DNA from 2 places in the Dactylosporangium thailandense genome. Region 1 is predicted to be linked to the other one. Evidence: riboswitches for the same ligand, from Rfam matches in the RefSeq annotation. Region 1 holds a riboswitch; the other holds the start of a gene.

Region 1 (3,400 bases):
GAGATCGGGTCGCCCCAGCCCTCGCGGCCGGTGAACGCGTAGTACGCCGCGACCGCCGAGCGGGCCCCGGCGATCGACTCCGGCGAGCCGGCCGCGGCGTTGAGCTGGCAGACCAGCCGCGGGCGACCGGGCCGGCCGGCCTCGGCCCACTGGTCCCGCACGGTGCGCACGAGGCCGCCGGCCCACTGCAGCGGCGCGGCACACAGGAACCCGGCGCCGTAGCGGGCGACCCGGGCCAGCGCGGGCGGCGCGAACCCGCCGATGAGCAGCGGCGGGCCGCCCGGCGTGACGGGGGAGGGGCCGATCGGCGCGAGCGGGTACGGCGATCCGGACCAGATGGCCGCCAGGTCCGTCAGCATCCGGTCCATGATCGCGCCGCGGCGGTCGAGGGGGACGCCCGCGGCGGCGTGGTCGTCGTCGCGGCCGCCGATGCCGACGCCGAGCGTGAGGCGCCCGCCCGACATGCGGTCCAGGGTCGCGGCCTGCTTGGCCAGCAGCGCGGTGCCGCGCAGCGGGGCGAGCAGCACCTCGGTCTGCAGCCGGATGCGGGTGGTGGCGCCGGCCAGGGCGGCCAGCGCGACGAGCGGCTCGGGGTTGTCGTAGGCGAGCCGGTCCAGCAGGGCGACGGTGGCGAAGCCGGCCGCCTCGGCGCGGCGGCCCCACTCGGGCAGGCGCGCGGGGTCGCTGACGGGCAGGCCGAGACCGATTTCCATGTGGTACTCCCAGAAGCAAGGTGGGCAGCGGACAGTGCTGTCGCCACCTCCTCCCCGCGACTGCGGCGGGGTCCCGCGCCCGTTCTGCGACGTATCTCTGGGGCGCGGAATGCGGAGTTCCAAGGCCGACTGTACCAGACCCACAAAATCCAAACATGTACAACAATGAAACCGACACATACCTTCAGGCTCATGCGTCGACTGCTCACCGCCCTAGCCGCGACGGCCGCCACCGTCGCCGCGCTCCTCGCCGCGCCCTCCGCCGCCCACGCCGAGTCCAACGGCGGGGTGCGCATCCTGCCCCTCGGCGACTCGATCACCGACGGCTTCAACGTGCCCGGCGGCTACCGCATCAACCTGTGGCGCGCCCTGGCCGGCGCCGGCCACCCCGTCGACTTCGTGGGCTCCCAGTTCAACGGCCCCGCCGACCTGCCCGACCACGACCACGAGGGCCACCCCGGCTGGCGCATCGACCAGGTGGACGCGAACGCGAGCGCCTGGGTGTCGTCCACCGCGCCCCGCAGCGTGCTCATCCACCTGGGCACCAACGACGTGGTGCAGAACTACGACCTCGGCAACGCGCCCGCGCGCCTGTCCGCGCTCGTCGACCACGTGCGCGCGGCCGCGCCCGGCGCCGACGTCTTCGTCGCCTCGATCATCCCGCTGGCCGACGCCGGGCGGGAGTCGGCCGCGAACGCGTTCAACGCCACCATCCCCGGCATCGTGGCCGGCAAGGGCGCCAAGGTCCACTTCGTCGACATGCACGCCGCGCTGGGCACCGGCGACCTCGCCGACGGGGTGCACCCGACCCGCGCCGGCTACGACAAGATGGCCGTGCGCTGGGCCTCGGCCCTGGCCGCCGTGCCCGGCTCGGCCGGCGACGACGGGGCCGCGACCACGCTGCCGTCCGGCTCCTCCATCTCGCTGCGGGCCACGACGGCGTGCTGCACGACGCGGTACGTCCGCCACATGAACGGCCTCGGGTACACCGAGAACGTGTCCTCCTCCAGCGACCAGCTGCTCAAGCAGGACGCCACCTGGCGCGTGGTGCCCGGCCTCGCGGGCGGGTGCTACTCCCTCCAGTCGCGCAACTACCCGGGCTACTACCTGCGCCACCAGAACGGCCGCGTGAAGATCAGCGCCGACGACGGCACGGCCCTGACCCGCGCGGACGCGACCTGGTGCGCGAAGACGGCCCCCGGCGGGGTGCGGCTGGCGTCCTGGAACTTCCCCGGCTCCTACCTGCGCCACATCAACGCGGAGCTGTGGCTGGCCACGCCCGGCGGCACCGCGGCCCGGGACACCGCCGGCAGCCTGGTTCCCGACATCACGTGGGCCGTTGCCGCGCCGTGGGCCCCGTAGTACGGTCGGCCCGACAACCGCATACGCGCTGCTCGACCCGCGACGGGAGAGTCCCTGGAAACGGGGCGCCGAAGGAGCAACTCCTCCCCGGGAATCTCTCAGGCCCACGTACCGCCGCGGGAAGGCGACTCTGGAAAGCCGGGACGCCGCGTCCCGCGCCCACGGTGCAAACCGCCGGCCACCCTACGGGCGGCCGTGCCGGTGAAGCTCTCAGGCATTCGATGACAGAGCGGGGAGGCTCGACCCTCGACAACAGGGAGCCTCCCGTGACGCTCAGCGCGTTCGACCTGTACTCCATCGGCATCGGCCCGTCCTCCTCGCACACGGTCGGGCCGATGCGCGCCGCCCGCCGCTTCGCCGTCCGCCTGGCCGAGGCCGGGCTCCTGCCGCGCACCGGTCGCGTCAAGGCCGAGCTCTTCGGCTCCCTCGGCGCGACCGGCCACGGCCACGGCTCGGCCCGGGCGGTCGTCCTGGGCCTGCGGGGCGAGGACCCGGCGACCGTGGACACCGGGACCGAGGTGGCGTCCGACGGGCGGATCGCGCTGCTGGGCGAGCACGACATCCCCTTCAGCGCCGACGCCGACCTGGTGCTGCACCGCCGCCGCAGCCTCCCCGAGCACCCGAACGGCATGCGCTTCACGGCCTGGACCGAGGCCGGCGAGGAGCTGCTCACCCGCACCTACTTCTCCGTCGGCGGCGGCTTCGTGGTCGGCCCGGACGGCGCCGTCGCCGAGGCCGACGTGCCGGTCAAGTTCCCGTTCACCACCGGCGCCGAGCTGCTCGCGCACTGCGAGGGCCGCTCGATCTCCGACGTGATGCTGGCCAACGAGCTGTCCTGGCGCTCGGAGGCCGAGGTCCGCGCCGGGCTGCTCCACATCTGGGCGGTCATGCAGGAGTGTGTGCGCAGCGGATGCACGCGTCCGGACGGCGTGTTGCCGGGCGGGCTCAAGGTGCGTCGGCGAGCGCCACGGCTCTACAGGGATCTATGCGAAAAATCGGATATATCTGATCCGCTGCACGTCATGGACTGGCTCAACCTCTACGCGCTGGCCGTCAACGAGGAGAACGCGTCCGGCGGGCGGGTCGTCACCGCCCCCACCAACGGCGCGGCCGGCATCATCCCGGCCGTCCTGCACTACGCGGTATTTCCGAAAAGCGGCCGCTTCGTCCCGGGCGCCGACGACGACGGCGTGGTCCGGTTCCTGCTCGCCGCCGCGGCCGTCGGGATCATCATCAAGGGCAACGCGTCCATCTCCGGGGCCGAGGTCGGGTGCCAGGGCGAGGTCGGCTCCGCCTGCGCGATGGCCGCCGCCGGGCTCTGCGAG
Region 2 (3,400 bases), 1.2 Mb from region 1:
CGTGGGGCCGTCCAGCCCGAGCCCGGCGTGGAAGGCGGCGATGGTCCCGGCCCGGCCCGGCGGCCCGTGCGGAGGCTCGTTCACGGGCTCGTGCGAAGGCCCGTGCAACGGCTCGGTCATCGGGACAGCCGGGTGCGGATCAGCAGGTCGTTCAGCGCCGGGGCGGCCGACGGGGTCGCGGGCAGCCGTGAGGTGTCCCGCGCCGACTCCAGCTCCGCCGTCAGCCGTGCCACGTCCGCGGCCAGGACCTCCGGTGCGACCAGCGACGGGGGCAGGGCGCGGTGTTCGCCGGCCTTCTTGGCCTCGATCAGGTCCGGGACGTAGGGGAGGGTGTTGAGCACGCGCAGGTCCGACTCGATCTCGCCGGTGCGCATCAGGTGGATGCCGGTGTGCAGCACCCGCAGGGTGTAGAGGGCGGGCTTCAGCTCGCCGGTCTTCGCGTGCAGCAGCCACTGGCCCGAGGCGAAGCCCAGGTAGTGCCGGGCGTGCTCCGGGGTCAGGCAGTGCGGGGCCAGGGCCTTGAGCTCGTCGTGCAGGGGGCCGGTGCGCACCACCAGCGGGGAGAGCAGCTGCTCCAGGACGTACCCGTTCGGGCGCAGGAGGAGGCGGACGAACTTCGCCAGCTCCTGGCTGACGATGTCCAGCTCCATGCCCTCGCGCTCGCCGCCCACCTCCACCGTGTCCGGGCCGGTGTCCAGGCCCACCACCTCGTCCAGGGGCAGGAGGTGGCAGGCGCGCAGGTCCAGGTCCGAGTCGACGGAGGCGAAGCCGTAGAGGTGGGCGCCGCTGACCGTGGCGAAGGCGAGGGGGTACGGGTGCTCGTCGGCCACCGCACCGGCCCAGGCCGGGATGCCCTCCGGGGCCGGGGGCTGGGCGGTGGTCGCTCGCACGGGCGGTACAGGTGCCGTGGTTCGCAGGGCGAACAGGAAGCGCTCCACCGCGGCCCGATCGGGCTCCTCCCGGAGCTTCGACGCCGACTCGGCGGCGGCCAGGCCGGCGGTCAGGGCGCCGGCCAGGGACTGGAAGTCCTCCCAGCTCAGCTCGCCACGGCGGATCGCCAGGAGCTCGTCGCGCCAGGGGGTCACGTCCACCAGAACCTCGCCGGTGCGCAGGACGTGGGCGCCGGCGCGCAGCAGGCGGGCCATGTGCATCGCCTGCTTCCAGCGGACCTCGCCCGTGCGGGCGCGCACCGAGGTGAGCTTGCCGAGCTGGTCGCGGGCGTAGTCGCCGTAGGTGCGGGCGGCGCGGCGGGACAGGAACGCCGGGCGCAGCTCCAGCAGCGCGCGGCCGGCGTCCGTGACGTGCTCGACCAGCGGCGCCGACAGGCACTCCCACACCGTCGGGTTCGCCGCGAGGGCCAGGGTGCAGGCCCGCTCGACCTCCCACGAGAACTGCTCCGGCAGCGGCCCCTCGACGTGGGTGGGCGGCTTGTCCAGCGACCAGAAGGCGTCGCTCGGCGTCTGGAACACGCCCCGGCGGTCGGTGTCGGAGTCCGGGCCGTCCAGCCCGTAGGCGCGGGAGCCGACGACCGCGGAGTAGATCGTGTGCTTCGCCACGATGGTCAAGTCCTGCACTGTTGGTAGGGTAGTCCTGCCGGCAATACCCGCGCGGGAGAGATCGCTGTGCAGAGCAGCGACGCCGAAGGGGCAAATCCTCCCCGGAACCTCTCAGGCAAAAGGACCGCGGCGGGTTGGCACCTCTGGAGTCTGCGACAGAGGGGGAGGAGCGCACGTTCGCCCCTGTCCCGCGATCCGCCCAGAGAGTTGTGGCCCATGACCAGTTTTGCCGCGCGGCACATCGGCCCGAGCGCCGACGAACAGGCCCGGATGCTCAAGACCGTCGGGTACGAGACGGTCGAGGACCTCATGACCGCCGCGATCCCCGGCTCGATCCGCTGGCACAAGCCGCTGGACCTGCCGCTCGCCGCGTCCGAGGCCGAGGTGCTGGCCGAGCTGCGTGCCCTCGCCGCGGCGAACCGGACCCTGGTGTCGATGATCGGCCTCGGGTACCACGGCACCCACACCCCGCCGGTGATCCTGCGCAACGTGCTCGAGGACCCGTCGTGGTACACGGCCTACACGCCGTACCAGCCGGAGATCTCCCAGGGCCGGCTCGAGGCGCTGCTGAACTTCCAGACCGTCGTCGCCGACCTCACCGGGCTGCCGGTCTCCGGGGCGTCGCTGCTGGACGAGGCGACCGCGGCCGCGGAGGCGATGACCCTCGCCCGGCGCTCGTCGAAGGTGAAGTCCGAGGTGTACGTCGTCGACGCCGACGTGCTCCCGCAGACCCTCGCCGTCATCCGGACCCGCGCCGAACCGCTCGGCATCGAGGTGCGCGTCCTCGACCTCGCCGTCGAGGAGCTGCCCGAGGCGTTCTTCGGGGTGCACCTGCAGTATCCGGGCGCCTCCGGGGCCGTGCGCGACCACGAGGCCCTCATCGCCCTGGCCCATGAGCGGGGCGCGATCGCCACCGTCGCCGCCGACCTGCTCGCCCTGTGCGTGCTGCGCGAGCCCGGCGCGATCGGGGCCGACGTCGCCGTCGGCAGCGCCCAGCGCTTCGGCGTGCCGATGGGCTTCGGCGGCCCGCACGCCGGATACATCGCGGTCCGCCAGGGCCTCGAGCGCACCCTGCCCGGCCGGCTCGTCGGCGTGTCCAAGGACGCTGGCGGCGCCCCCGCCTACCGCCTCGCGCTGCAGACCCGCGAGCAGCACATCCGCCGCGAGAAGGCGACCAGCAACATCTGCACCGCGCAGGTGCTGCTCGCCGTCGTCGCGAGCATGTACGCGGTCTACCACGGCCCCGACGGGCTGCGGGAGATCGCCGCGCGGACCCACGACATGGCCGTGCGCCTCGCCGCCGGGCTCAGCGCGGGCGGGGTCACCGTCGAGCACCGGGCCTTCTTCGACACGGTGACGGCGGTCGTACCAGGGCGGGCCGGCGAGATCGTCGAGGCCGCCGCGGAGCGCGGGATCAACCTGCGCCGCGTCGACGCCGACCGGGTCGGCATCGCCTGCGACGAGACCACGACGTTCGGGCACCTGCGCGACGTGCTCGCCGCCTTCGGCCTCGCCCACGCCGACGTCACCGGGCTCGACACGGCCGACACGGTCCCGGCGCAGCTGCGCCGCGCGTCGGACTACCTCACGCACCCGGTGTTCAGCAGTCATCGATCCGAGACGGCGATGCTGCGGTACCTGCGCCGGCTCTCCGACAAGGACTACGCGCTCGACCGCGGCATGATCCCGCTGGGCTCCTGCACCATGAAGCTCAACGCGACCACCGAGATGGAGCCGATCACCTGGCCCGAGTTCGCGAACGTCCACCCGTTCGCGCCCGACGCGCAGACCCAGGGGTACCGCCGCCTCATCGCCGATCTCGAGCGCTGGCTCGCCGAGGTCAC

What was found. Region 1 has a riboswitch for glycine ahead of AC6JBM_RS01145 (L-serine ammonia-lyase). Riboswitches for the same ligand answer to the same signal wherever they lie in the genome.
Region 2: linked by a shared signal. The riboswitch ahead of gcvP (aminomethyl-transferring glycine dehydrogenase) and the one ahead of AC6JBM_RS01145 (L-serine ammonia-lyase) in region 1 are both predicted to bind glycine.

What each region holds. Positions count from the first base shown of each region.
Region 1 is NZ_AP029195.1:276,029-279,428, forward strand. Features, by position in the region: gene AC6JBM_RS01135 (LLM class flavin-dependent oxidoreductase) at 1-713, opposite strand, end outside; gene AC6JBM_RS01140 (AbfB domain-containing protein) at 906-2,075, shown strand; glycine riboswitch at 2,109-2,199, shown strand; glycine riboswitch at 2,204-2,305, shown strand; gene AC6JBM_RS01145 (L-serine ammonia-lyase) at 2,297-3,400, shown strand, end outside.
Region 2 is NZ_AP029195.1:1,476,708-1,480,107, forward strand. Features, by position in the region: gene AC6JBM_RS06335 (methyltransferase domain-containing protein) at 1-120, opposite strand, end outside; gene AC6JBM_RS06340 (nucleotidyltransferase domain-containing protein) at 117-851, opposite strand; partial or broken gene AC6JBM_RS06345 (nucleotidyltransferase domain-containing protein) at 912-1,565, opposite strand; glycine riboswitch at 1,599-1,693, shown strand; gene gcvP (aminomethyl-transferring glycine dehydrogenase) at 1,773-3,400, shown strand, end outside.